Regions from separate parts of the Shewanella septentrionalis genome, predicted to be linked through region 1. Evidence: predicted binding sites of a transcription regulator. Region 1 holds the regulator's gene; each other region holds the start of a gene.
The links. Region 1 encodes sigma-54, which starts transcription at its own class of promoters, with help from an activator protein. Its sites were predicted from a motif close to GTTGGCACGNNNNTNGNNT; they were not measured.
Positions count from the first base shown of each region.

Region 1 (7,182 bases):
CGTTTTTGTTATAAACTCAAACTGTTAAAGCGTTAAAGCGTTAAAGCGTTAAAGCGTTAAAGCGTTAGTGCATCAGATAGAGCGTCGCTAATCCGAGGAAGGCGAATAGGCCAACCACGTCAGTGACTGTGGTGAGCACCATGCCGCCAGCGAGGGCAGGATCGATTTTAAGTCGTTTTAAAATCAATGGAATACTCGCACCTGCAAGCCCAGCCACTGTCATGTTGATCAGCATAGCGCTGCCAATTAATCCCGCCAGTGCCATATCATCCTTCCACAGCAACACGGCAATAAACACCAAAATCGACCACATTAAGCCATTGAGAAAACCAATCGATAATTCTTTACCAATAAGCCAACGGGCGTTGCTTTGGCCTATGTGGCCTAAGGCAATACCGCGGATCACGAGTGCTAAGGTTTGATTACCGGCCACACCGCCCATGCTAGGGACAATTGTCATCAAGATGGCGATGGTAGCAAATTGCTCGATAGTGCCTTCAAACATATTACTGACCGAGGAGGCGAGTAGCGCGGCGAACAAGTTAATCGTGAGCCAGAGTGAGCGACGTAGGGTACTTTTTAGCACTGGGCCGAAAGTATCCTCGTCATCGTCCATCCCCGCCATCCCCATCATGGAATGCTCGGCATCTTCGCGGATAACGTCGACCACGTCATCGATTGTGATCCGTCCTAGCAGCTTGCCATCTCTATCAACAACGGGAGCTGATACCCAGTCATTGCGTTCGAATTTCTGCGCCACTTCACTGTCGGACATGCTCACCGGAATACTTTGGATATCGGGGTCCATGATGTTGCGAATTGTGGTGCTTGGCGCGCAAGTCAGTAGATCTGCCAGCCTGACACCGCCGAGCACTTTGTCCTGTTTATCGACCACATATAAGGTATCTGTGGTGTCTGGCAGGTTGCCCCTTTGGCGAAGATAGCGCAGCACCACATCGATATTCACATCGGGTTTTAGAGTAACGGTATCTGTGTTCATCAAGCTGCCGGCGGTCTCATCGGGATAGGATAAAGCCTGTTCTACCCGCTGGCGGTTTTGTTCTGTCATCGACTGCAGCACTTGCTTGTAAACGGCGTCGGGAAGACTACGCAGAATATAGGCCAGATCATCGGTGTCCATGCTCGCTGTCGCTTTTGCAACCCGCTCAGGACTCATGCTGCGGATCAGCGGATCTTTGAGTTCTTCGCTTAACTCGTCGAGTATGTCGCCTATTTGTTCTTGATCGATAAGCTGCCACAGCACTTGTCTGGCGCTGGGTGGTGAGGATTCTAAGATCAGCGCGATATCTGAGGCGGCCATTTTCTGCAGCATATTACGCACGTGCACAAACATGCCACTGCTAAGCGCTTGGTTTAACTGGTCGAGACTATGTCCGGTGTGATCGTTTTCTGAATTATCTACGGGCATTTGTCCTCCATAGTTGTCCGCCACTGTGCGGCAAATTGGTTCGAGAGTGCGCTGCTTTGCGCAGGGCTGAGACTTAGCGGTGACTTCGCGATAGCTATGCTTCAGTCACAGATAGAGCGCTCTGGCATAGGTCATGCGTTTTACGCATAGATTAAGGCGGCTAAGACTAAGGTGAGTCAGCGGTAATGCTCGCTAGTGTAATCGCCTATGGTTCGTGCCGTCGAGCGACAAATATGTCGCCAAGCTTTTGAAACGAGATGTGAACTGCACAAATAAGCAGTGCTAAGTGTGATGTGTACTGATCTGAGTGCCTGTGCGGAACACTGAGTATGAAATCAAACTAACAGGCTTCGTCAAACTTAGCGTCGATTAAGGCACAAATGGCATCCAGAGCGGGCTCAGCATCTGGGCCTTCGGCGATAAGTTTAATGGTTTTACCCATGCCAGTCTCAAGCATCAATAAGCCAAGCACGCTGGCGGCCGATGCCTGTTTATCGCCTTGTATTAAGGTGATGGTCGCATCAAACTCGGATGCCAGTACCACCAACTTAGTGGCGGCACGGGCATGTAATCCCAGTTTGTTACAGATGGTGATCTGACGTTCAAGCTTTGGCATTATTCAGCTCTCGATGGCGGGCATAAACTTTATGTTTACCGTTACTAAAGCGTTTAGCCAATTGCTCTGCGACGTAAACCGATCTGTGTTGTCCACCCGTGCAGCCAATCGCTACAGTTAAATAACTGCGATTGTTGCGCTCGAGATGCGGCAGCCAAGTTTCCAGTAAATTTTCGATTTGCCAGATGAACTTATTCACGAGTGGTTGACGATTTAAGAACTCAGCCACGGGCTCATCTAAGCCTGTCAATGGACGCAGCGCCAGTTCCCAGTGTGGGTTAGGCAGAAAGCGTACATCAAACATAAAGTCGGCTTCGGTTGGCATACCGTGCTTAAAGCCAAAGGACTCGAAGTTAATCACTAACTCTTTATCGACGCTGCCGAGCAGAATTTGTCTCACTTGATCGCTTAAATCATAGATATTCAAATTCGACGTATCTATGTAGTGATCGACCAGTTTTGACATAGGCTCGAGCAGTTTCCCTTCCAGCTTTATCGCTTCTTGCAAAGAGACTTGGCTCTTCGACAAAGGATGCAAACGGCGGGTCTCGCTGTAACGCTTAAGCAGAATTTTATCGCTGGAATTGAGGAAGAAGCTGGTTAACTCAGTATCAGGAGGCAGGCTCGCGAGTTGCTTCACTAAGACTTTATCCTGCTCAGGCATGTTACGCACGTCGACACTGATGGCGACGAGATCGTTACTGCCTTTGAGTTGCTCAAGCAAAGTGCCGATTAAGGGCAAGGGAAGGTTATCGACACAATAATAGCCGAGATCTTCGAGTACCCTTAGGGCGACAGATTTGCCTGAGCCTGAGCGGCCCGACACTATGACCAGTTTCATCCAGTGATTACCTGATAGAGTTCCGTTTCATCATGCGTCTTGCGTAATTGCTTTAATATTTGCTTGTCGCTCAGCTTTTCGGCCATGCAAGACAAGGTACTTAAGTGTTGCTGACATTGGTCAGCAGGCACCAGTAGTGCAAATAAAATATCAACAGGTTGCTTATCGATAGCATCGAATGCTATCGGCTCTTCACACTTAATGAGTATGGCAATGGGCTGATCTATATCGGCTAGTCGACCATGTGGAATGGCGATGCCGTTACCTATACCTGTGCTCCCCATCTTTTCGCGCGCCACTAGGCTTTCGAATATCTCTTGAGATGAGAGGGTCGGGTACTGGGCAGCGACTAAGTCGCTGATGAGTTCCAGTACCTTTTTCTTGCTGCCCGGAGTGGCGCAGGTAGTGCACTCCGGCCGCAGTATGGTACAAAGTTCCATTATTAGTGTTTTGTTAACTTCTCTTTGTGTTTAATAACCTGACGATCAAGCTTGTCAATCAGGGCGTCTATAGCGGCATACATGTCAGCATGCTCTGAAGTAGCAAAAACTTCACCACCGATAAGATTTATTCTCGCTTCGGCAATCTGTTGCATTTTCTCGACATTGAGCACAACGTGCACATTATTGATCTGTTCGAAATGGCGTTCAAGTTTTGAAAACTTTTCTTCTACATATGCGCGTAACGATTCGGTAATTTCGACATGGTGTCCACTCAGGTTTATTTGCATAGAAACGTCCTCCGATATCCACTGTAGGTTATAAACTTTTACGCTGATTAGAAGGCGGAATGAGCATAGCCTCTCGGTACTTCGCAATGGTTCTGCGGGCTACGTTGATCCCTTGTTCTGCCAGAAGTTGTGCCATCTTACTGTCGCTTAATGGTTTTTTCTGGTTTTCCGCTGCAACCAGTTTCTTAATGAAGGCTCTGATTGCTGTGGATGAGCACTCCCCACCATCGTCAGTTCCGACGTGGCTAGAGAAGAAGTATTTTAGTTCAAAAAGTCCCTTAGGGGTATGCATGTATTTCTGTGTCGTCACCCTTGAGATGGTCGACTCATGCATTTCTACCGCTTCGGCAATATCGTTCAGCACCATAGGTTTCATGGCTTCTTCACCGTATTCAAAGAAACCTTGCTGATATTGGACGATACAGTTCGCCACCTTCAACAGGGTATCATTACGGCTCTCTAAACTCTTGATAAACCATTTAGCCTCTTGCAGATGACCACGAATAAATTGGCTATCGGCTTGGCTTTTAGTGCTGCGCGCCATCGAGGCATAATGTTGGTTTACATTGATTTTTGGCATGCAGTCAGGATTCAGCTCAACCACCCAGCGGCCATTTTTCTTCGACACAGACACATCTGGGATGACGTATTCGTCATCGTTGGGCGTAATCAATAAACCTGGGCGAGGATTGAGGGTTTGGATAAGCGCGATGCCGTCTCTTAACTCATCCTCTTTTAATTTAGTCTTACGCATCAACAATCTAAAATCGCGGGCGGCGATCAGATCTAAATGATCTTTGATCAGCATGCGGGCGTTTTCTAGGTTGGGCGTATCAGCGGCGAAATGCGACAGTTGGATCAACAGGCACTCGCTTAAATCGCGGGCGGCAACACCAATGGGATCAAAATGTTGAATGCGCTTGAGTACGGCTTCTACTTCGTCGAGCTCAACCTCAGAATTGCCCATGGCTTCGAGGATTTCGTCAGTGCTTTGGGTGAGATAGCCTTGATCGTCGATGGCATCAATAATGGCGGTGGCAATGGCTAAATCGGTTTCAGAAAACGGCGTGAGGTTTTTTTGCCATTCTAAGTGTTCATACAAGCCTTCACTGGTCTCACCTTGGAAGGGCATATCGTCTTCACGACTGCCACCGGGGCCAGAATTAGGAGAGGCGGTGAACACTTCATCCCATGTGGTGTCCATGGGGAGTTCGTCGGGCATGGACTCTTTCGTGAGCGACTCTGCCGTATCTATGGTGGAGCTGTCTTTTTCTGGCGGCAGGGTGCTAGATTCACTGAAATCCGTATCGGATAGCGTTTGGTTTACAGGGTCTTTAGTGGCGTCGAATTGATCCTCTTCCAGCTCGAGAAGGGGATTAGAATCTAAGGCTTGCTGGATCTCTTGCTGCAGTTCTAATGACGACAGTTGCAACAGACGGATGGCCTGTTGTAATTGTGGCGTCATGGTTAACTGTTGACCCAGTTTGAGCTGGAGTGACGCTTTCATGTTACCGCTGATCCCTACGTTATTATTGTTGGATGAGGTCGCTTGTTATCATCTTGAGTGGAGTCCAATGGTGGCATAAATTGCCTGCATTGGCTCCGCTTGATTAACTATAGCCTGAATTGTTCACCTAAGTACACAGCCCTAACTTGCTGATTGTCTAAGATCTCTGCGGGTGTTCCTTCGGCAATCAAGTTTCCGTGACTCACGATATAGGCATGTTCACACACATCTAATGTCTCACGGACATTGTGGTCTGTGATCAACACGCCAAGGCCACGACTTTTGAGCTGTTCGATAATCTTTTTAATGTCGATAACCGAAATCGGATCGACACCAGCAAAGGGTTCATCGAGCAAAATGAACTTAGGATTTGCTGCTAACGCCCGCGCAATTTCGACACGGCGACGTTCACCGCCCGACAATGACATGCCTTGGCTGTCACGGATGTGGGTGATGTGGAACTCTTCAAGCAGATGCTCTAGCTCTTCTTCCCTTTGCTCTTTTTTTAGTTCTTTACGCGTTTGCAGCACGGCCATGATGTTGTCATGGACGGTCAGTTTACGAAAGATACTGGCTTCCTGTGGCAAGTAACCTATGCCTTTGCGGGCGCGCAGGTGCATAGGATCTGCGGTTAAATCATCATCGTCGATAAAGATGTGGCCTTTATCGCTCTTAACCAGACCGACGACCATGTAAAAGGTGGTAGTTTTACCCGCGCCGTTCGGGCCGAGCAGTCCAACAACTTGACCTGTCTTTACCGTTAGACTGACGTCTTTAACCACTTGGCGACTCTTATAACTCTTCGCCAGATTTTGTGCTCTTAGGGTGATTTGGGTCATTTAGAGTCCTGCTTTTTCACAGGTTTATCCGCTGGCGCGTCTGGTTTGGCATCATCTTGATAGCTTTCAGGCTGAATAATAGTGATCACGCGATCGTCACCACTACCTGTGCTTTCTGCAATCAATTTTTGCTGGATGATGTTATAGCGGATCACATTACCCGTCACTTGGCTACCTGCTTGATCTAACGAAGCTTGGCCTTTCAGTGTCAGGGTACGGCTTGCCATATCGTAACGAATTTCTTTCGCGCTCGCCGAGGCTGGACGGCCATCGTCTAACACTTGGCTGTAAGTTGCGGGGTTACCAGTGGCCACTAAAATTTTGCTATTTTCACCTTCGGCAGAAAATGCACGCAGTTCATTTGCTTGGATTTTTATCGAGCCTTGGGTAACTTCCACCGGACCAAAGAAGATGATCTGGTTGTTCTTGATATCTGCCGTTTGGCTCACTGCTTTGATTTTAACTTCCTGCTTTAGGTCGTCGACTTTAGCAAAGGCGCTCATGCTCATTATTAGCATTAGGCTGGCAAGTAATACGTTATTTTGCTTCATATGTTCCTACTACCTGACTGGTCAATTTCACTTCCTGCGCGTTGAGGTCGGCATAAAGGCCTTGGCCTTGAATATTAAAATCTTTCCCTGTGACGTAAATGGTACGGTCAGAGGTCATTATCATCGTATTGAGATCGAGTTCCAGATAACTGGTGGACAAGGTCTGGATCGGTTCTTCTGCGCTAATGGCATCAATAATAACATTGTTTTCGAGTACAACCTTGCCCGTTTCCTTGTTTAGCTTGCCCTGATCTGCACTGAGTTGCCATTGTGCTTTACCTTGGTCTGGATAAACAAGATAAACAGGTTGAGTAAAGTAAGTTTGATTCGTTGAATCATAATGTTCCATGTGTTTCGCCGTCACACGGCTATTGACTAGCCCTTGTTCATTGAACTCAACACTGCGCAGATCTTCAATGATGAAATCTGGGGTATTCTGATCTTTAACTCTATTATCGGTATCACCGCTGTGTTTGTTCTGCACTTGCCAATACAGCACTAATGCAGTTCCAAAAAAAGCAATAATCGCGAGTGTCACACGACTCATATACTCATTCCATGGGCCGAAGTGAATTTATTTTGACTGAGTAGCAACAGATCTGTGAGTTCACGCAGTGCACCGTGGCCACCATTGAGCGTAGTGACAAAGTGGGCGTGCTGACGCACATA
Region 1 is NZ_JAMTCC010000011.1:45,667-52,848, forward strand. It holds gene mgtE (magnesium transporter) at 65-1,429, opposite strand; gene NE536_RS08155 (HPr family phosphocarrier protein) at 1,770-2,045, opposite strand; gene rapZ (RNase adapter RapZ) at 2,032-2,886, opposite strand; gene ptsN (PTS IIA-like nitrogen regulatory protein PtsN) at 2,883-3,326, opposite strand; gene hpf (ribosome hibernation promoting factor) at 3,329-3,616, opposite strand; gene NE536_RS08175 (RNA polymerase factor sigma-54) at 3,645-5,123, opposite strand; gene lptB (LPS export ABC transporter ATP-binding protein) at 5,231-5,962, opposite strand; gene lptA (lipopolysaccharide transport periplasmic protein LptA) at 5,959-6,513, opposite strand; gene lptC (LPS export ABC transporter periplasmic protein LptC) at 6,500-7,060, opposite strand; gene kdsC (3-deoxy-manno-octulosonate-8-phosphatase KdsC) at 7,057-7,182, opposite strand, start outside.

Region 2 (7,182 bases), on a different contig from region 1:
TCACATCCTAAATCCTATAGCAAGCACCAAAATCAGTGCGAAACCATCATGTTATAAAGTCGAGATTATAGCGTAAAGCGTATCTAGGTACTAACTACTGCACTTACAAACTTAAGTGTTTATTCACGGCAGCAGCCAGTTCGTCGGGATTAAACTTAGCGATAAAGTCATTGGCCCCCACTTTTTGAACCATTGCCTGATTGAATACACCACTTAACGACGTATGCAGTACCACTTTAATATGCTTGAGCTTAGGATCGTCTCGGATCTCAGCGGTCAGGGTATAACCATCCATTTCAGGCATCTCAATATCTGAGATAATGAGAGGGATTTCATCGGCAACATTGTCCATTTCTTTGGCGATTTCTTTAAGCTTATCTAATGCTTCTCGACCATCTTTTGCGGTATCAATTTGTAAGTTCAATGACTCGAGTGAACGAATAATTTGCTTACGCGCCACGGCAGAATCATCGATAACCATAATATGGTAATGCTGGGTTCTGTCGAGGGTCAGCTTTTCATTGGCTTCTTCACTGATAGCGGTTTTAACCGGTGAAATCTCATCTAAGATTTTTTCTACGTCGAGAATTTCAACCAATTCACCTTCAATCTCAGTTACAGCCGTCAGATAAGAATAACGACCGGCACCTTGCGGCGGAGGCATAATCGCTTCCCAATTCATGTTGATAATCCGCTCAACAGAACTGACCAAGAAACCTTGAACACTGCGGTTATATTCAGAAATAATGATGAAACAGTTTTCAGTACTCGCTAAAGGTCTACCACCTGTTGCCGCACTCAGATCAATAACTGAAATAGTCGTACCGCGAATATGCGCGACACCTTTAACATAAGGATTAAGTTTAGGCAAAGTTGTCAGTGGCGGGCACTGCAGTACTTCTTTCACCTTAAACACGTTAATCCCAAACCGTTGACGACCGTTTAATTTAAAAAGCAGCAATTCTAAACGGTTTTGACCAACGAGCTGGGTTCGTTTGTTGACTGAATCAAGAATACTCGACATAACTCTGCCTTGTTGTTCTGTTTATGTACGGCCCTATGACTCGTTTGAGTATAGGCATATTAATTGCTTACGTCTTATCTATCGATAAACATAGTCGAAACTGAGTCAATCTTCTGACAGTGATGCAAAATATTATTACAGTGGTCAGCTTCGAACTTGATAAAAGTATAGGTGCATTCTGGCGTTACAAGCTAGTCTCTTCATTATGAAAGTAAATTTAGTCTGTTTTTTTAGTGTTTTCGCCCTCTTCATGCCCGCTTTTGCGAGTGCAGAGCCTATTGTTCCCACCGTATCGGCCATCTCAGAATTAGCTAAAGCGCTTATTTCAGAAAAGATATCCGTGCCAGCGAATGCCAAAGTCGATATTTCGCCGCAAATAGTTGACGCAAGAATGCTGCCGTCACTATGTTCGTCGCCAATTCAGGTTGAATTGGCTAGTGACAGGGAAATTAGCCGTAATAACACCCTAAAAGTCAGCTGCAATACGCAAGAGCTCGCTTACCCTTGGCAGATTTATATCTCGGTTAGAGTGGATATTTTATTCCCCGTTGTTGTCACAACTGAAACCTTAGCGCCTGGCGAACTCATCTCCCCTAGCCAAGTTGAAATCCGTTACATTGAGCAAAATAGTTTACGAGGCGCTGAATTTGATGACCCAAGTAAATTAGCTGGTGTGCGAGTCAAACGACGCGTCTCGAAGGATTATCCTATATTGAGCAATAACTTATGCTTTGTGTGTAAAAACGACTCGGTATCTATTTATGTTCGTTCTAACTCCTTCGAGCTCAAAACTGCGGGCGAAGCCCTACAGGATGGCAATAAAGGCGATCGGATCAGAGTTAAAAATAGCAGTTCAAACAAAGAACTAGATGCTATAGTCACGGGCATTGGCGAAGTTGAAGTAAGAATGTAAAATAATCTAAAGCTTTTTTATAAGCTGCCGATACCCCAGTTAAGAAATCCCGTACACACGACGCTGGAGCCGAAAATGGCAATTGATATTAGCAAACTCAACACTGCAACGACCACACAAGTTCGTTCAGGTGCAACTAAAACTAGCAGCGATCAATCTGCTCAAGTTGCCACAAAATCGACAACACCACAAAGAAGCGACTCAGTGGTGATTACAGCGCAAGCGCAACAACTTCAAGGAGCTCAGACTAAAATGGCGAGCCTTCCTGAAGTTGATCAAAAGAAAGTGGCCGAAATTAAACAGGCTATCGCCGAAGGCCGCTATAAAATTGACCCTGAAAAGTTGGCTGCCAATATTGCAAGTTTTGAAGCCGAACTTAATGACTTGAATAAAGAGTAACTATGACTGAAATAGCTAAACTGGTAGATCTACAACACGCCCATTTGGCTGTTCTTAAGCAAATCATACTCAAGGAAAAAGGCGCTTTGGTTGACCAAAACGCCGATTTACTGCTTTCTCTTGCTAACGAAAAATCACAATGTCTGAAAGAACTCAAGACTAATGACGATATTCTGGCAAACCACACTGATAAGTCTCAACTCACTCAGCAAAGTGAACTCGTGCATAAAATGGCCGTTGTCAAAGACGCATTAACTGAATGCAAAGAACTGAACGATCAAAATGCCAGTTTAATTGAGATGAATTTAGCCAGCCTGAATCGCTTCGCTCAAGCTTTACAAGCTAGCAGAAACGCCTCCAGCCTTACGTATAACGATAAAGGCAAGACCTCAACTATCTCAAGTTTAGGCAATGATTTAAAGGCCTAACAGGCGCATCAATTTCCACTCTGTATTTCCCGCGTCTAAGCTCTGCTTTGATTAAAGATTAGACTTTGATACTTGTGCAGAAAAAGAAAAGCCGCATAACTACTCGCATAGTACGCGGCTCAATAGAGTCATGTAGAAATGACTAGAAATACGTGACTTCTTTCACTCGCTGTGGACGACTCTGTTGTTGATACAGCGCCCATACCTGTGAAAAATCCAGTTCTAACTCAGTGACATAATGATCGCCAGCTGGATAACTCTTAACGACCCGCGCCCCACGGATCACACCAGACACCGACGCTTTAACATTATCGTCCGTCAACATCCAATCACTGACACTGCTGTTTGCCGTTATTTTCTGCCCATAAACTTGTTCTGCTAATTCACGATAGGCCACAATTTTTGATGCTTGCATGGCCATCAACACTCTTTGTGATTGCTCTTTAGCCGGTTGAGTCGCTAAGGGCGCATATCCTATGGCCGTTAACTTAGGAAAACTCGGCGGCGGCACATCTTCCCATTGCACATATCTATCTTTAGCAGCGCAGCCAGTTAGCATTAGCGCCGCAATAACTAAAAAGTAGCGTTTCATTTTCCATCTCCTAAAACACGGACTTCATTCATGCCTGGACTCGCCTGACGATATAAGATGCCATTTTGTGACACAATTTGCTCCGAAGGCTGCATGTAGTTTGCCAACTCTTTTTGAGTCACAAAAGTTTGAGAGGCCGATACCACACGATTGTTACTTATGTTCACAATCCGAGTATTGATCGCCATACCATTGGTAACGGGGCTCATAGTCGATACAACAAGATGCTCAACGGGAAGATTTTTCGACAATTGTTGCCAATCTCGCGTCAAAATAAAATCCCCATTAGCCGTCACTCTCAAGCCATCAGCTAAATTTAAATCCACTACATTAAACTGAAAGCTATGGAGCGACGTCATTAATCCTTGCTGTAACTGCTGCGCCAACGCATTTGTGCCATTCATGTCACCCACTAATACTGGGGTTGCGACAACAATTGGTTGATCAGAACGCAGAGCATCATTTTGCTTAACGAGCTCTGTCACAATTCGCTGTGCTAAATGGTTGATCACTGCCGTTGGCGGCAACCCATTGCCATCCACTAAACTCGGCTTGGGCGGTGTAACCGATTTAGCCACACATCCACCTAACATCAGTAATGTTAAGGGAATAATCACACGCTTTAGCATTGGATTTACCTCATCTGTGGGTGTACTGGCAATTAAATCACTCACACTCTACGCGTCTCATTTTTGTGAGTAACAAAAGCCAGCAATCTTCGGACCAAAATTGCTCCAGCCCGACAATATTATGCTCATACGCTGTATATCGACTGCGCCAATGGAAACTTTATCGAAAACTCTCGTTAGTCAGGCATGAAATTTGCTTTGTCGGTATATTAGATTAAGTGTCAGGAAACTGGCTCGATTAGCAAGCTCGCCAATAGCTTAGCGATAAGGATTGTATTGATGCACATACCACGTTCAGCTTCGCTCATCATTTTGAGCCTTGCACTGCTGTCTTTGCCTACTCGGGCCGAATGGATAGAAGCCAGTGGTGAAGCGACTATTATCAATGGTAATACGGCTCAAGCAAGGGAAGAAGCGATTAATCAAGCCGTTAGCTACGCGACATTAAGCACGGGCATTCAAATCTCCAGTGAACAACAAACCTCTAACGGAAACCTTACACAGAATAACTTCGCGATAAATCGCAACGCCCAAGCCATCAGCATCCAACTCGTTAGCGAACGAATCCAGGGAAACAAAATTTATGTGTCCCTACGACTCGATCTAAATGATGATCCTACGCAGCAGTGTCCAAATGGACAATTAAAGGCTGCGATTCTAATCCCTCAAGCACAAATTAAAGATCGTACTCAGCTCAGATACGGACAGCTTTCAGGCTTTGAAGAAGTTATTTCCGAAAAATTAGGCAGTGTTATAGAAGATTACTCTTCCACAGGTTTTAGCCACACTCACGCTGAAGAGCTGCTCGATATTAAACAAGATCTAGTGGATATTCGCGGTTATCGACTCCCAAGCTGGCTCAGTGAAATTACCGACAGCCAATATATCCTCCAACCACAAATTATGGATATCTCAATGGAGCCAGTGCAGGCAACCTTCCTAGGATTTTGGGATGAAGCTCCACTCAGGCAATTCCAGTTCAAACTTAGCCTCTATCATGGGATCAGTGGCGAAGAAGTTTGGAGTAAAAGCTACAGCACATCGGCGCCATGGGAATTTGAAGAACAAGCCATTATTGCCCCGAATACGGACAGATTCTGGCGATCATCCTATGGCAAAAATATTACTAAGTTAATGCAACAGGCTACCCATGATTTAGACAGCACACTCAATTGCAGACCCTTACTCGGCCAAGTCGTGAGCCGCCAAGCGGACAGGATCATTTTAAATCTCGGCCGTAAACATGGCATTCGTGTCGGGGATAAATTCCAAGTCGTATTACAGCAAAACCTACCCGATCGACTCAATGAAATGCGCGCCGTCGCAACCAAAAGCCGAGCCACGGTAAAAATCGAACAAGTGAGTGAAGAAAGCTCTACAGCAGTACTTTTAGACCAAAATGCAGCTTACAATGTGCAGATAAACGACATAGCGCTTAAGATTTAAGCAACTAAATCATAAGCCTTTTAATCAGAGATAAAACCAGTATAATCACTGTCGTCTCTCTATAGCTCAACAGGATAGAGCAGCCGCCTCCTAAGCGGCCGATCGGGGTTCGAGTCCCTGTGGAGAGACCAGATAGTGCTTATGTGATTTCAACTTCACTTGAAGAGTTTTCTGATAAGCATGATTTCCAGAAACACAATTTACAGCTTCCTCTGTCTATCCCCCTTAAAAAACAGCTCTCTTAATCGTTACTATAAAATCCAATACTAGGATATAGCCACATTGCGCCATTTCCCTAAACTTGGCTAAGTCAGTATAATCCGACACATTGATGTTTGATGAGCCTTCAGGGCTCAACCTAGGAGAGCTTGCTTGGCCAACACTTATATCCCGCTAGAACAATACCGCCGTAAGTGGATTTTCAACAACAAAGACTTGCCTGTCACTGACGAAGACAAGGCGCATATCCTGCCGTTAACAGATAAAAATGCGATGGAAATCTGGAATCAATGGATCAGTAACAAGAGTAGTCGTGCGGAGCAATTTACTAAGGGAGACTGGGCGGCGAAGGCTGATGCTTGGGTGGAAACAGATCATTGGCAGAGTGCTTGGGATAGTGAAGAGAGCAGTTTACCCGACATGTTAGCCGAGTTTATACAATGGCCCGATGAGACAACCGTCTATTTTTGCTATGAAAAATATCAGATTATTGAAACTCGTTGGGATGTGTTCGTCCGTAATTGGAAGTGTTTTCTCTTCTTCGACGACGGTCCAATTTTGATCTCACCAAAACAGAAACAAGCTGTGATGTTCGAACAGAGTGGTCAGTACAAGCTAGGCACTCGCGGATAATTTTCACGCAGAAAGTCTAACGCTGATGATTTGCCGCCGATAGTTTTATATCAATAGTTTAACGCGATGAGTCATCTTGTAGGCATGCTCATACTTAATGATGAGTATGCCATATTTAACCATTTTCGAATGATGCTTAGGCACAATTAGCCTATCTCTCCCCTCTTCTTTAGATTAACATCCATTTTCGGTGCCGAGTATTTGAGAAGTTGGGGTCAACTTTCTGCTGTAAATACTCATAAAAATCTGCTTAAAACCCAATAATTAAAATAGAAAAATGAGGTGTATTATGAAGTTACTCTCCACTCTTACCCTAGCAAGCGCGCTGTTATTACCCCACACATTAATGGCCAAAGAAGTATCAGGTGTGCAAGTCGCAGATACTGTGACGTTAGATAGCCAAGCATTACAGCTCAATGGCGCGGGCGTTCGCAGTAAGTTCTTTATGGATTTATATGTGGGCAGTCTGTATTTGCCAGCAGCCTTGAGTAGCACAGCAGCGGTTATCGATGCTCCGATTGCGGCAATCCGCCTTAACATTACCTCTGGCATGATCACCTCAGAAAAAATGCGCGATGCGATCACCGAAGGTTTTGAGCACGCGACGGCAGATAATACCGCCGATATTCAACCGCAAATCGATGCCTTTATGGCGCTGTTTAACGAAGAAATTAAAGAAGGCGACCAATTTACCTTAGTCGCCAATAAAGCCCGCGGCGTGACGGCCTATAAAAATGGTCAGGAACAAGCCACCATCGAAGGTGAAATGTTCCGTCAAGCACTGTTAAAAATTTGGCTAGGTGACAAGCCAGCCCAGAAAAGCCTCAAAGAGGCCATGCTAGGCAAATAACTAACATTAACGTTAGAATTTGAATTCGATATCCAAGGCCGCAGCGCCT
Region 2 is NZ_JAMTCC010000001.1:163,616-170,797, forward strand. It holds gene NE536_RS00745 (CheR family methyltransferase) at 1-4, opposite strand, end outside; gene NE536_RS00750 (chemotaxis protein CheV) at 104-1,024, opposite strand; gene flgA (flagellar basal body P-ring formation chaperone FlgA) at 1,230-1,937, shown strand; gene flgM (flagellar biosynthesis anti-sigma factor FlgM) at 2,013-2,336, shown strand; gene NE536_RS00765 (flagella synthesis protein FlgN) at 2,339-2,764, shown strand; gene NE536_RS00770 (LPP20 family lipoprotein) at 2,907-3,356, opposite strand; gene NE536_RS00775 (FlgO family outer membrane protein) at 3,353-3,985, opposite strand; gene NE536_RS00780 (flagellar assembly protein FlgT) at 4,265-5,431, shown strand; tRNA gene NE536_RS00785 (tRNA-Arg) at 5,487-5,562, shown strand; gene NE536_RS00790 (DUF2947 domain-containing protein) at 5,804-6,283, shown strand; gene NE536_RS00795 (chalcone isomerase family protein) at 6,573-7,133, shown strand; gene NE536_RS00800 (autotransporter outer membrane beta-barrel domain-containing protein) at 7,146-7,182, opposite strand, start outside.
Region 2: a site for sigma-54 is predicted at 4,166-4,184, ahead of NE536_RS00780 (flagellar assembly protein FlgT). Genes of this name have one in related genera too.

Region 3 (7,182 bases), on a different contig from region 1:
AAAATAATGGTGCCCGAACCCGGAATCGAACCAGGGACACGAGGATTTTCAATCCTCTGCTCTACCGACTGAGCTATTCGGGCAACTAAACTAAGCGTTAGTTAACTACTTTGAATTCGTTGGCTGAGCCGTCTCGTTCGAAGTGCGGCTATATTAGCTAGGGAGTTTCACCTCTGCAAGTGCTTTTCCCCAATAAATAACTCGTTCGGCGGTTTAATGTGCATCTTGCTTGTTTTTTATCTCTTTTTCAGCAGATTCAGGTCAATTTCATTCGTTGACTGTAGTTTTCAAGTCAGAAGGATACTGATGTTTACTATAGATTTATGCTCATAAATCCTAGTTTCCTGCTTACTTTCTAAAATTTAGAAAGATATGAGCGATTTTTACTGATTTTAGTTTTTAAAATTAGACTTATGATAATGAATATTATTTCATGGATGGCATGAAGAAAACGCGAATACGGAGTCGCAGTATGTTTCGAAATAGTAAGTTGGCTTATGGGATAACCGCAATTGTGACTCATTGGCTGAGTGCGATCGTCGTCATTGGGTTGTTTGCGGTAGGTGTGTGGATGGTGGAGTTAACCTACTACAGCGCATGGTACAAGACAGCGCCACATCTACATAAGAGCGTCGGGATTTTACTCTTGGCAGTGACGTTATTCCGCCTGTTATGGCGCTTAGTGAATCCTAAGCCCGTACCAGAGGCGAATCATAAGCCTTGGGAGAGGCAGGCGGCTCATATTGCGCATTTAGCTATTTATGTATTGCTGCTGGTGATCATGTGTGCCGGCATTTTGATTTCAACGGCAGAAGGCCGAGGAATTATGGTGTTTGACTGGTTTGAACTACCAGGATTTGGACCTTTTTTTGAAAACCAAGCTGATATAGCAGGCGATATCCACCAATACGCAGCTTATAGCTTAATCGCACTCGTGGTAATCCACGCAGCAGGTGCGTTAAAGCATCACTTTATCGATAAAGACGCAACTTTACTCAAAATGATTAAATTTAATCGAGGATAATACAATGAAAAAGCAACTGTTAAGCGCACTGATTGGTGCATCTCTATTGGCTCCGATGGCGGCTTCAGCGGCGGACTATGTCATTGACCGTGAAGGAGCACATGCCTCTATTACTTTCAAAGTGAGCCACTTAGGTTATAGCTATGTCGTTGGCCGCTTTAATGATTTTAGCGGCGACTTTAGCTATGACGCGGCTAAACCCACTGCGGCTAAAGTGAATGTGACTGTAAATACGCTCAGTGTAGATTCAAACCACGCCGAGCGTGATAAGCATATTCGTAGCGCCGATTTCCTTAACACGAGTAAGTTTGCGCAAGCGACGTTTACCTCAACCACAGTTGAAGATAAAGGTAATGGCGACTTAGTGATTAACGGTAACTTAACCTTAAATGGTGTCACTAAGCCATTAGCTATCAATGCCCATGCAGTGGGCGAAGGTCAAGATCCATGGGGTGGCTACCGTGCAGGTTTTACGGGCACAACCACGTTTGCGATGAAAGATTTCGGTATCAAAATGGATTTAGGCCCAGCGTCTAGCCATGTTGAGTTAGATCTTGTGGTTGAAGGCGTGCGTAAGTAACGCTCAGTTATTCTTCACGAGATTAATAAACAAAAAGCGCCGAAAGGCGCTTTTTTTGTAAGCTTTATCGTTAAGTGAACGACAAAAATTAATCTTGGTCTTTTTCAGGCACAAAACCTTCAATTTCTACTTCTTTACCTTCAAAGAGGAAAGAGGTCATTTGCTCTTCAAGAAACTTACGATCATCAACATTCATCATGTTGAGTTTCTTTTCGTTAATCAGCATGGTTTGCTTTTTTTGCCATAGGCCCCAAGCTTCTTTGCTGATGTTATCAAAAATGCGCTTACCTAAATCACCTGGATACAGTTGAAAGTCTAGGCCGTCGGCTTCTTTATTTAAATATACGCAATTGACTGTACGCGCCATGATTATTCCTTACTGACTGCGGATTGAACGAGTGATCCCAAATTGGCTAGCACGCGCTCGGTGGCGGCGGCGAGTCCCACTTTGGAAGGATGACTTATGTTATACCAGAGAGACTGATTTTGTTCCATGACCGCGCCCACGCTCTGTTTATTGCCGTGGGTTTTATCGCCATGAGTTTTATCTAAGTTAATCATCATGGGCTGAATATCTAAATGGAAGTGGCTGAATGTGTGCCTAAAGCCAGTTAGCCATTCGAGTTGCTGCGCAGCAAACCCTTGCTCTTCAAGATGAGTTTCAAGTGCGGCTTGGGTGGCAAACTCAGGGAAACACCAAAGTCCGCCCCAAATTCCCGCTGGCGGACGTTTAGCTAAAAACACTTGGTTGTCTTGCATTAGCACTAACATCCACGCCGCTTTGGTCGGTATGGTTTTTTTAGGCTTCTTGCCGGGGAAATCGGTTTGTCGGCCAATCAGCTGAGCTTTGCAATCAATCGCTACAGGGCAAGCGGCGCAGTTAGGTTTGCTACGAGTACAAATACTGGCGCCGATATCCATCATGGCTTGATTATATTTCTGAATATCTTGCTGCGGCGTATACGTGTCAGTCAGCTGCCAAAGCTGCGCTTCGACCGTTTTTTGCCCCGGCCAACCGGCGATAGCGCCGTGTCGTGCTAACACGCGTTTGACGTTACCGTCGAGAATGGGGTGATGCTGGCCAAGAGACAGTGACAATACCGCGCCTGCTGTCGAGCGACCAATACCCGGCAGAGCCAGTACTTGCTCAAAATCCGTTGGAAATAGTCCCTTATAATCGTCGCGGATCATCTTGGCCGCTTTATGCAGATTACGCGCCCTAGCGTAATACCCAAGGCCGGTCCAATGATGTAACACCTCATCATCTGGCGCGTTAGCAAGTGCTAACACATCGGGGAAACGCGCCATAAATTTAAGGTAATAGGGAATAACAGTCGCAACCTGAGTTTGTTGTAGCATGATTTCAGAAACCCATACGCTATATGGGGTTTTATCTTGCTGCCAAGGGAGGGTTTTACGACCGTGATTGTCGTACCAAGAGACGATACGTGTAGCGAAGGAGGCTGTAGATTTCATCGGCGCAGTGTAGCGGCAGTTATCTTCTTAGACAAGCTCAAAGACAAGTGGATAAGGGCTAAAAAGCCGAAAATCACTGCTAAATTCGCACTCTCAAATAATCTTGGTATACTTTCGCCCCATTAGTGCTTGCACTGTATGTTGAACTTTGGATAATGCCCTTCTTTTATGATGGTGCTGTCCACTAGACGAGGCAAAAATGAGCGAAGTCACTACCGCTGAATTTAATGAAGAAGGCAAGTATCTGCGTAAGATCAGAAGCTTTGTCCTAAGAGAAGGTCGCTTAACTAAAGGCCAAGCCCAAGCTATTGAAAGCCAGTGGCCAACAATGGGGTTAGATTACAGCCCAATTCCACTGAACCTGAGCGATGTTTTTGGCCGTGAAGCCGATACTGTGCTGGAAATTGGCTTTGGCATGGGCGCCTCTTTAGTGCAAATGGCTAAAGACGCACCAGAGCAAAATTTTATTGGTATTGAAGTGCATAAACCGGGTGTTGGTTCTTGCTTAAGCGATGCCGCTATTGCGGGTGTGACTAATTTACGTGTGTATCATCATGATGCCATGGAAGTATTAGAGCATGCGATTGCCGACGGTTCATTAGCCCGAGTGCAATTGTTTTTTCCCGATCCTTGGCATAAGAAACGTCACCATAAACGTCGTATCGTACAAGCTGAATTTGCTGAATTGATCCGTCGCAAGCTAAAAATTGGCGGCGTGTTCCATATGGCAACCGATTGGGAAGAATACAGCGAGCATATGTTGGAAGTGATGCAAGCAGCTCCTGGTTATCAAAACCAGTCGAGTGATGGCACTGTGGTGCCGCGTCCTGATCATCGCCCACTGACAAAGTTTGAAGCCCGCGGCCATAGACTGGGTCACGGTGTATGGGATCTGATGTTTGAGCGTATTGCTTAATCTAGATATTTCAATTGATTAATTAGTTTTTTAACACAACGGGGAAAGTCACTATGGCAACTAATCGTAGCCGTCGTTTACGTAAGAAAATGCGCGTTGATGAATTCCAAGTGTTAGGTTTTGATATGGCTTGGACTTTTGATGCATCAGTATCAGAAGCCGATATCGATGCAACTGTTGATAAATTTATCGATGAAGTGATCGAAACCCGTAAGTTAGGTTTCCATGGCGGCGGTCACATCGAATGGGAAGGCATTATCGCAACCCAAACGATCGGCAAATGTACCGAAGAAGATATTGCTGCAGTTAAGGCATTCTGGGCGAACCAAAAAGTGTCTCAGGTTGAAGTTAGCGAACTGTACGACATTTGGTGGGGTTAATGCCCGAGTTGGCATTACTTGAGGAAGTGGTCGACAAAGTTCGACCCTTGCTCGGCCAAGGAAAGGTTGCAGATTACATCCCCGCACTGGCTAGCGTTGATGCTGGTAAATTAGGCATTGCCGTCACTACTGTAGATGGTGAAACCTTAGGTGCGGGCGATTACCTTGAGCCGTTTTCGATTCAAAGTATCTCCAAAGTTTTCAGCTTAACCTTAGCGTTAACTTTATATGAAGAAGCTGAAATTTGGAGCCGAGTTGGCAAAGAACCTTCGGGCCATTCATTCAACTCTTTAGTTCAAGTCGAGCTAGAACGTGGCAAGCCGCGTAATCCCTTTATCAATGCGGGTGCGTTAGTGATTGCTGACTTATTGCAGAGTCGTTTAGGTGCGCCCAAACACAGAATGCTCGAGTTAGTTAGGCAACTAAGTCAAAACGATAAAGTGTGTTTCGATAAACAAGTGGCAGATTCAGAATATCAACATAGTGCGCGCAATGCGGCTATCGCTTATTTGATGAAGTCCTTTGGTAATTTTCAAGGCGATGTTGATACTGTGCTACGCACCTACTTTCATTACTGCGCCTTAAAGATGAACTGCGCTGACTTGTCTAAGGCCATGTTGTATTTGGCAAATCGCGGCAAGACTTTGGATGGCATTGAGCTGATTTCTCAGGTGCAAACTCGGCAGCTTAATGCCCTGTTGGCGACTTCGGGCCTATACGATGGTGCGGGCGAGTTTGCCTATCGTGTTGGTATGCCAGGTAAAAGTGGTGTCGGTGGCGGCATCATTGCCGTTATTCCTGGGGAGCTGTCGATTTGTGTTTGGTCGCCAGAACTCGATGGCAATGGCAATTCACTTGCTGGCACTGCCATGCTTGAGCATTTAAGTCAGCGTCTTGGCCGATCTATTTTCTAGCTTTACCTCTCGTTTTTATTAGCACTATCAGACTAAAAGTTAGCGAATTTCGCTAATGACCTTTTAGTGCTAACTTTCCTAAATCTAACATAATCATATTGTTATAAAGTTGGCACGTCTCCTGCTATAAGCTATTCAGTAGTTTAGGTTTATCGAATTATTCAGATTAAAGGACGAACAACATGAAATTAAATAAGTTATTAACTGGATTTGCTTTATCCGGGGTGATTCTAGGGACATCTGGCCTACAGTTGGCGCAAGCGCAAACCGAGCCTAAAGTCGATGATCGCTGTGAAGTCTCTTTAAATTATGACGTAATGGTTGAGCCTAAAAAATTAGTCATGAGCGAGAAGGGCACAGAAAAGTATCGCATCGAAGTCGATAAGTTATTTGTTGAAGGCAAACAAGTAAGCTTAACCGATAAGCAAAAAAAGTTAGTGACTCAATATGCCGATGAAGTGTCGACGCAAGTGCCTGAAGTGATTGAAGTCGTGAACGAGGCCGTCGCATTAGCGTCCCAAGCGGTGAGCATGGCGTTAACCCCTTTAATGGGCGATGCGGCCGGTGCTAAGTTCGATGAAATGATGGCGGGTGTCCAAAAGCGCGTTGATTCTGTGGCTTACCGTCATGGCGATAGCTTCTACTTAGGTGCGACGGAAGACTCGATGCAGAACACCTTTAATGACGAATTCGAGCAGGAAATGGAGCAAATTGTTCAGAACTCAGTCGGCACTATTATGATGACTATAGGTGGCCAAATCATGTCGGGTGACGGTGATAGTTTTGAAGCCAAGATGGATGCCTTCTCCAAGAAAATTGACAACTTAGGCCAAGATATTGAGCAACAAATTGAGAGTCAATCTAAGGGATTGGAAGCTAAGGCTGACCGTTTGTGCGACCGATTTGAAAATCTGTTAGTGCTTGAAAATCAATTACGCCAAGAGGTACCAGAACTCGCGCCTTATGCGTTGACACAAAACTCAACCAAGGAGCTGCGTGAATAGTTCTTGTTAATCGTCCTTACTAATAGTTTTTGTGAATAGCCTTTAGTTTTAACTGCAATAACTTCTATCTCCTTGTGCATGAGTCAAATTTGAATGCTACGCCCCTAGTCAATTTATCGCCTAGGGGCTTTTTTATTGGCTAATTCTTAGTGGCGAAAGCTATGAGGATAAAGTCGATGTGGCGTCTAGGCTTGGCTTGCAGCGATTTAGTTCGGAATGTTACAGTCTAGAGACGAATATTTGGTATACTCTTAAAATATAATTAAAAGCTGGCATATCAGTCAGATATAACACCCTACTTTAGTGGACTTTTTCGGTCTAAATCTCTGCGTTATATCACTTTAATGCGAGATATCAATGCTATGGTTATTTTAAAGCGATGATTACGCTAACCACTGCTACTCACCGAAAGTTAATATCATTGTCGTAAACAGCTTAAGGCGACTTCCATGTTAGAACTGTTAGAACCTATTGCGATTTTTACTCATGTGGCCAGAGCTGGTAGTTTTAGTGCCGCCGCAAGAAGGCTTGGGATCTCTAAGTCTAAGGTCAGTACACAAGTCGCCGATCTTGAACATAGACTTGGTGTTCAATTAATCCAACGTACCACCCGTAGCTTAAGCCTGACTGAAGCAGGGCATTTGCTGTATCTGCAAGGTGAAGAACTGCTGCGTGACGCTGAACAAGCGATAGCCAGCGTGCATAACTTAAATGATGCGACTCGCGGTGTGCTCAAGGTGGGGATTTCCCAATCCTTTGGGGTGATGCATATCATTCCTGCGCTGCCATCCTTTATGGCAAAACATCCTGAGCTTGAGCTACAAGTGAGCTTACTGGACCATAAAGTAGATGTAGTGAGTGAAGGCTTAGATTTATTGTTAACTATGT
Region 3 is NZ_JAMTCC010000025.1:3,158-10,339, reverse strand. It holds tRNA gene NE536_RS14725 (tRNA-Phe) at 8-83, opposite strand; gene NE536_RS14720 (cytochrome b) at 473-1,024, shown strand; gene NE536_RS14715 (YceI family protein) at 1,029-1,604, shown strand; gene NE536_RS14710 (oxidative damage protection protein) at 1,693-1,971, opposite strand; gene mutY (A/G-specific adenine glycosylase) at 1,974-3,080, opposite strand; gene trmB (tRNA (guanosine(46)-N7)-methyltransferase TrmB) at 3,280-3,996, shown strand; gene NE536_RS14695 (YggL family protein) at 4,050-4,376, shown strand; gene glsB (glutaminase B) at 4,376-5,290, shown strand; gene NE536_RS14685 (YggN family protein) at 5,473-6,294, shown strand; gene NE536_RS14680 (LysR family transcriptional regulator) at 6,744-7,182, shown strand, end outside.
Region 3: a site for sigma-54 is predicted at 5,399-5,417, ahead of NE536_RS14685 (YggN family protein). Genes of this name have one in related genera too.

Region 4 (7,182 bases), on a different contig from region 1:
AGTCAGTCAAATGCCGTTACGACCAATTCATCAACTAGTTCAACGGGCAATCCGTTTCTTGATGGCATACGTCTGCCAAAAGATTCGATAGTACCGGAAGCGAAAAGCCAACAGTTAACTCAAGATGACTTTTTCTCGTTATTAAGCCAACAGTTATCGATGCAAGATCCCTTTAAGCCCGTCGACAACGACCAAATGATTGCGCAGATGGCATCATTCTCGACGGTTGATGGTATTACTAAGTTGAATAAGGAAATCGTTAATTTAAACGGTGTTATGACATCAAGCCAAGCATTACAGGCATCAGGACTTGTTGGTCGCAAGGTGTTGATCCCAACTGATACAGGTAACATTTCAGCTGAAAGCCCAACAATAAAAGGTGTGATTAGCACGCCAGCAAAAATTCCTGAAGTTACTGTACGTGTTGAGGATGAGAAAGGCCAAGTTGTGACCACCTTTAAAGTTGATGGCAGTAAGGGGGGGAATGTCGATGTTAACTGGGATGGCCTCGATAAAGATGGAAAACCTGTAACCGCAGGTAACTATACGATCAAGGCGAGTGGTTTAGTGGATGGGAAATCCCAAGAATTGCCAGTCTCGACCTATGCTCATGTGACCAGCGTTTCTCTCGGTACGGCCAGTACTGGCGCGATTCTTAACTTGAGAGGCGGTATGGGCATCAAGTTAACCGATGTGTTAGCTGTGTCTGAAACCTAAGCTTGTATAAAAGAATTTTTGCAGCATCCGAATTGGGCGTAAATCGCTCATAAATGAATTGAGTTAAATGTAGAGGTGAATTATGTCGTTTAACATTGCATTGAGTGGCATTTCTGCCGCGCAGAAAGATTTAAACACTACGGCGAATAACATTGCTAATGCGAACACCATTGGCTTTAAAGAATCCCGAGCTGAATTTGCGGATGTTTACGCTAATTCTATTTTTTCAAATGCTAAAACTGCCGTGGGTGGTGGTGTTGCTACGAGTAAAGTGGCGCAGCAATTCCATCAAGGTAGCTTACAGTTGACGAATAACTCCCTTGATATGGCGATTAAAGGGGGTGGCTTTTTCGTTACAGCCTCTGAACTGGGTACATTAGACCACTCGTTTACCCGTGCTGGAGCATTTACGGTCGATAAAAATAATTACATGGTTGATTCTTCTGGTAATTATTTGCAAACTTTCCCAGTGGATAAAGATGGGAACTCAACATCAGTGAGTTTAACGACGGCTAAGCCGGTACAAATACCAGACACTGCAGGTAGCCCTGTAAAGACTGAGAATGTTACTTTGCAAATGAACTTAAATGCTAAGGAAAGTGCACTCGACCCCGCGGCATTCGATCCTCTAGATGCAAAAACCTACAATAGCGTTACATCAATGACAATTTATGACTCACTCGGTGAGCCGCATATTATGACCACTTATTTTGTTAAGCCCAAAGATGGTTCGTACGATGGTGAGAACAATTGGGTGGCTTACTATGCTGTTGATGGAAAGCAAGTCGATCTAGCTGGTCCTGCTGGTACTTATCAAACAGATACCACAGGCGATGGTACACCTGATGCAACGGGCACGGCTCAAACTGCTGGTGGTTGGAAAGGCTCTGTACTCAAATTCAATTCTGTTGGTGTCTACACAGGTAGCGATCCTGCTATAGTCAAGACTGAGACTTTGGGCGTCAGTGGTGCGGGTGTTTTAGGGGCTGGTGCCGATGGTACTCAAGAGTTGACTGTGAAGTTTAATGCCCCAACGCAATATGCTGCTCCTTTTGGTGCAACTCAGTTGACGCAAGATGGTACGACTGTAGGTCGCTTAACTAACGTTGAAATCGGCGAAGATGGTTTAGTGACCGCGAGTTATTCTAATGGTTCAACCGTGCCTTTAGCACGGGTTGCTTTAGTTCGTTTTGCTAACGAACAAGGTTTAACGCAAGTGGGTAATACGTCGTGGAAAGCCAGTTTAGCTTCAGGTCCAGCGTTAGCGGGTCAGGCAAATAGTGGTACTTTTGGTAGCATCAGTTCATCGGCGTTAGAGCAATCGAACATCGATTTGACCACTGAACTGGTTGATTTAATTTCTGCGCAGCGTAACTTCCAAGCGAACTCTCGTACCCTTGAAGTGAACAACACGTTGCAACAAACCGTATTACAAATCCGCTAATCATTACATTGTTTGACTAAGGTGTTGCCGCCAGTGGCAACACTTAGCCTTTATCTAGCTGTCAATTCACTTCATTTTCCTATTCTTCAATTCTATCAGTAAATTAAACGTCAATTTTGTTGGCATGATGCTTGCTTTGCTATTGTCATGTAGAAAATTTGACGGAGCAGTCTGTGGACAAATTCCTTTATGTCGCCATGAGTGGTGCCAAGCAAAATATGAATGAGCTGGCGCTCCGTGCGAACAACTTAGCCAACGCTAATACCGATGGTTTTAAATCAGATATGGCACAGGCCAGATCGATGCAAGCCTTCGGTGAAGGGTTGCCTTCAAGGGTGTTTGCGATGACAGAATCTCCGTCAGCTAATTTTCGCTCTGGTCCGATAAAAACCACTGGACGGGATCTCGATGTTGCCATTAAAGGCGATGGCTGGTTTGCCGTTCAGGCGAAAGATGGCAGTGAAGCTTATACCCGTTCAGGTAGTCTCAGTTTCGATGCGACGGGCATGTTGTATAACGACAGAGGCAATCCCGTAATGGGGGACGCTGGTCCGATAGTGCTGCCATTACCTATTGATAAAGTGTCAATTTCACAGGATGGCATAGTGTCTGTTCGCCCTCAAGGGGCGACTGCTGAAGTGATAGAAGAAGTGGCGAGATTGAAGTTAGTCAATCCCGGCAATGCGCAGATGATGCGTGGTGAAGATGGATTATTTCGACAAATGTCAGGTGAAGCAGCACCAGCAGACCCTTTCGTCGCAGTTGAAAGTGGTGCCGTAGAGGGCAGTAACGTTAACCCTGTTGATGAAATGGTGTCTTTGATTGATCTTCAGCGCCAGTTTGAATTGCAAGTCAAGATGATGAAAACCGCGGAAGAGAATGATCGCGCTTCATCTTCATTAATGCGTATTAGTTAGGAGATAGATTATGCATCCGGCGTTATGGATTAGTAAAACTGGCTTAGACGCACAGCAAACTGATATTTCAGTGATTTCAAACAACGTAGCGAACGCTAGCACTGTGGGCTACAAAAAAAGCCGCGCAGTATTTGAAGATTTACTCTATCAAACAGTTAACCAAGCAGGTGGTGTTAGTGCATCTAACACTAAGCTACCCAACGGATTAAACATAGGTGCGGGTACGAAAGTCGTCGCTACTCAAAAAATGTTTACTCAGGGTAACATGCTGACGACGGATAACTCACTGGATCTCATGATTGAAGGTCCCGGCTTTTTTGAAATCCAGCTACCCGATGGTACTGCGGCCTATACCCGAAACGGTCAGTTTACCTTAGACGATACGGGTCAGATTGTGACGCCAGGTTCTGGCTATTTGCTACAACCCGCGATCACTATTCCTGATAATGCGACCAGTATTACCGTTTCAGCAGAGGGTGAAGTTTCAGTAAAAACGCCGGGTACCGCTGAGAACCAAGTCGTGGGTCAGTTGACTATGACGGATTTTATTAATCCATCGGGTCTAGATCCTATGGGACAAAACTTATATACGGAAACTGGTGCCAGTGGTACGCCCATTCAAGGTACCGCTTCGTTAGATGGCATGGGTGCAATTCGTCAAGGCGCCTTAGAAACCTCTAACGTGAACGTGACCGAGGAACTGGTGAACCTTATCGAAAGTCAGCGCATTTACGAGATGAACTCCAAAGTGATTTCAGCGGTAGATCAGATGCTGTCTTATGTGACTCAGAATTTATAGAGGCAAACATCATGGCTAGATATCTTGTGTTGGCCGTCGCGTTATTGCTTGCAGCTTGTAGCTCGACGCAAAAGAAACCCCTTGCGGATGATCCCTTTTACGCGCCGGTATACCCAGAGGCTCCGCCAACAAAAATTGCCGCGACTGGTTCTATTTATCAAGACAGTCAAGCATCTAGCTTGTATTCGGATATTCGTGCTCACAAAGTGGGTGACATTATCACTATCGTTTTGAAAGAGTCGACTCAAGCTAAGAAGAGTGCAGGCAATCAGATTAAAAAAGGCTCCGACATGACTTTAGACCCCATTTTTGCCGGTGGCAGTAACGTGTCTATTGGCGGAGTGCCAATTGATTTACGTTATAAAGATAGCATGAACACTAAACGTGAATCGGATGCGGATCAGAGCAACAGTTTAGATGGCAGCATCTCGGCAAACGTGATGCAAGTGTTGAATAACGGCAGCTTAGTGATCCGCGGCGAAAAATGGATCTCAATCAATAACGGTGATGAGTTTATTCGCGTCACAGGTCTCGTTCGCTCGCAGGACATTAAACCCGATAACACTGTCGATTCAACGCGAATGGCTAATGCCCGTATCCAATACAGTGGCACAGGCACTTTCGCAGATGCTCAAAAAGTGGGCTGGTTAAGCCAGTTCTTTATGAGCGACTGGTGGCCCTTCTAAGGAGTCGTATCATGAAATATAAACTGGTGTTAGCCGTTGCCATGCTAGTGTTTTCTCTACCTAGTCAGGCTGAACGAATTAAAGATATTGCCAATGTGCAAGGTGTGCGTAGTAACCAGTTGATTGGTTATGGCTTAGTGGTCGGTTTACCGGGAACGGGGGAAAAAACCAGTTATACCGAGCAGACCTTTATGACTATGCTCAAAAACTTTGGGATTAATCTTCCTGACAACGTCAAACCGAAAATTAAAAACGTTGCAGTGGTAGCCGTACACGCGGATATGCCCGCCTTTATCAAACCTGGTCAAGATCTTGACGTGACGGTATCTAGCTTAGGTGAAGCCAAAAGCTTACGCGGTGGCACCTTATTACAGACCTTTTTGAAAGGGGTAGACGGTAATGTGTATGCCATAGCCCAAGGCAGCTTAGTGGTGAGTGGTTTTAGTGCCGATGGTTTAGATGGTTCAAAGGTGATTCAAAATACGCCAACTGTAGGTCGTATACCCAATGGCGCGATTGTTGAGCGTAGTGTGGCAACCCCATTTTCAACTGGCGATTATTTGACGTTTAACCTACGTCGTTCGGATTTCTCTACTGCGCAGCGCATGGCCGATGCGATCAATGATCTATTAGGTCCTGATATGGCGCGTCCTTTAGATGCGACGTCTGTTCAGGTAACAGCTCCACGTGATGTATCACAACGGGTCTCCTTTTTAGCAACGCTTGAAAACCTCGATGTTGTTCCCGCAGAGGAATCTGCCAAAGTGATCGTTAATTCACGTACTGGAACCATAGTGGTTGGGCAAAACGTACGCTTACTCCCTGCGGCGATTACCCATGGCGGCATGACTGTCACTATTGCGGAGGCGACACAGGTTTCGCAGCCTAACGCGTTGGCAAATGGTCAAACAACCGTCACGAGTAATAGTACGATCACAGCGACAGAAAGTGACCGTCGTATGTTTATGTTTAATCCAGGCACTACGCTGGATGAGCTGGTTAGAGCTGTTAACTTAGTCGGTGCAGCCCCTTCAGATGTGTTAGCAATACTTGAAGCATTAAAAGTGGCAGGAGCTTTGCATGGTGAACTTATCATCATCTAATTTCTGTCGGGAAAATCATGGAAAAGCTTTCAAGTTCATCACATTTTCTTGACCTGGGCGGGCTAGATTCACTCCGCGCTCAGGCTCAGAAAGATGAGAAGGGCGCCTTGAAAAAGGTCGCCCAACAATTTGAAGGTATTTTCGTGCAAATGCTGATGAAAAGTATGCGCGATGCCAATGCGGTTTTTCAGTCTGATAGTCCACTCAATAGCCAATACACTCAGTTTTACGAGCAGATGCGCGATCAGCAGTTATCGGTCGATTTATCTGACAAAGGTGTATTGGGCCTTGCCGATATGATGGTGCAGCAACTCTCTCCCGAAACAAGTCATTTCACGCCTGCATCGGTATTGCGTGACGATGGTGGCATGAAAATGCTCCACGACGATAAAGCGCTTAATGTGCCTATGCAGAGTTCAGCCGCTCCTGTGGTTGAACCCACAGTTGTAAATCATGGTGTGCCGGCTGCTATCGCTCGGCCTGTATTTGAACCGGATAGAGCTGAAGATGCCAATTCATCAATGGACATTGATACGCCTAATCGTTCACTGGCTATCGATACGCCTAAGCCGAGCTGGAGTGAACAATCACTTTCAGTGGTAGAACCTGTGATTAGCGGCCAAGTTTTGCCGACGGCAGCATTTAGGGAAACCCAAAAGATTGTCAGGTTCGGTAGTCGAGAAGAATTTTTAGCGACCTTATATCCACATGCTGAAAAAGCCGCAAAAACATTAGGTACCCAACCAGAAGTATTATTGGCGCAATCGGCACTGGAAACTGGCTGGGGACAAAAAATCGTCCGCGGCAATAACGGTGCGCCGAGTCATAACCTATTCAACATTAAAGCTGATCGTCGTTGGTTAGGCGATAAGGCTAACGTCAGTACCTTAGAATTTGAGCACGGTGTTGCTGTTCAGCAAAAAGCTGACTTCCGAGTTTATAGTGATTTCGAGCATAGCTTTAACGATTTTGTGTCCTTCATTGCCGAAGGTGAACGTTATCAAGATGCGAAAAAAGTGGCCGCTTCCCCTACTCAATTCATCCGAGCTTTGCAGGATGCGGGTTATGCCACTGATCCTCGATACGCTGAAAAAGTGATTAAAGTGATGCAGTCGATCAGTGAAGAACTGAAATCAATTCTGCCAGGAGAAGACAAATGATGAATCTTACAACCCTGTTTGTTCATAGGAGTGTCAACTAATGGCCGTTGATCTACTGAATATAGCGCGAACTGGGGTGCTTGCCTCCCAGTCGCAACTGGGTGTTACCAGTAATAATATAGCTAACGCCAATACCGCTGGTTACCACAGACAAGTAGCAACGCAGTCGACTCTTGAATCGCAGCGTTTTGGTAGTAGCTTTTATGGCACTGGAACTTACGTTAATGACGTTAAGCGTATCTACAATGACTATGCTGCAAGAGAGTTACGCATTGGTCAAACAACGTTAAGCGCCGCCGAAGCCAGCTACGGTAAATTGAGTGAGCTAGATCAGCTGTTTTCACAGGTAGGTAAAG
Region 4 is NZ_JAMTCC010000001.1:154,554-161,735, reverse strand. It holds gene flgD (flagellar hook assembly protein FlgD) at 1-717, shown strand, start outside; gene flgE (flagellar hook protein FlgE) at 800-2,161, shown strand; gene flgF (flagellar basal-body rod protein FlgF) at 2,335-3,078, shown strand; gene flgG (flagellar basal-body rod protein FlgG) at 3,089-3,877, shown strand; gene flgH (flagellar basal body L-ring protein FlgH) at 3,889-4,563, shown strand; gene NE536_RS00705 (flagellar basal body P-ring protein FlgI) at 4,575-5,666, shown strand; gene flgJ (flagellar assembly peptidoglycan hydrolase FlgJ) at 5,684-6,826, shown strand; gene flgK (flagellar hook-associated protein FlgK) at 6,867-7,182, shown strand, end outside.
Region 4: a site for sigma-54 is predicted at 2,280-2,298, ahead of flgF (flagellar basal-body rod protein FlgF). Genes of this name have one in related genera too.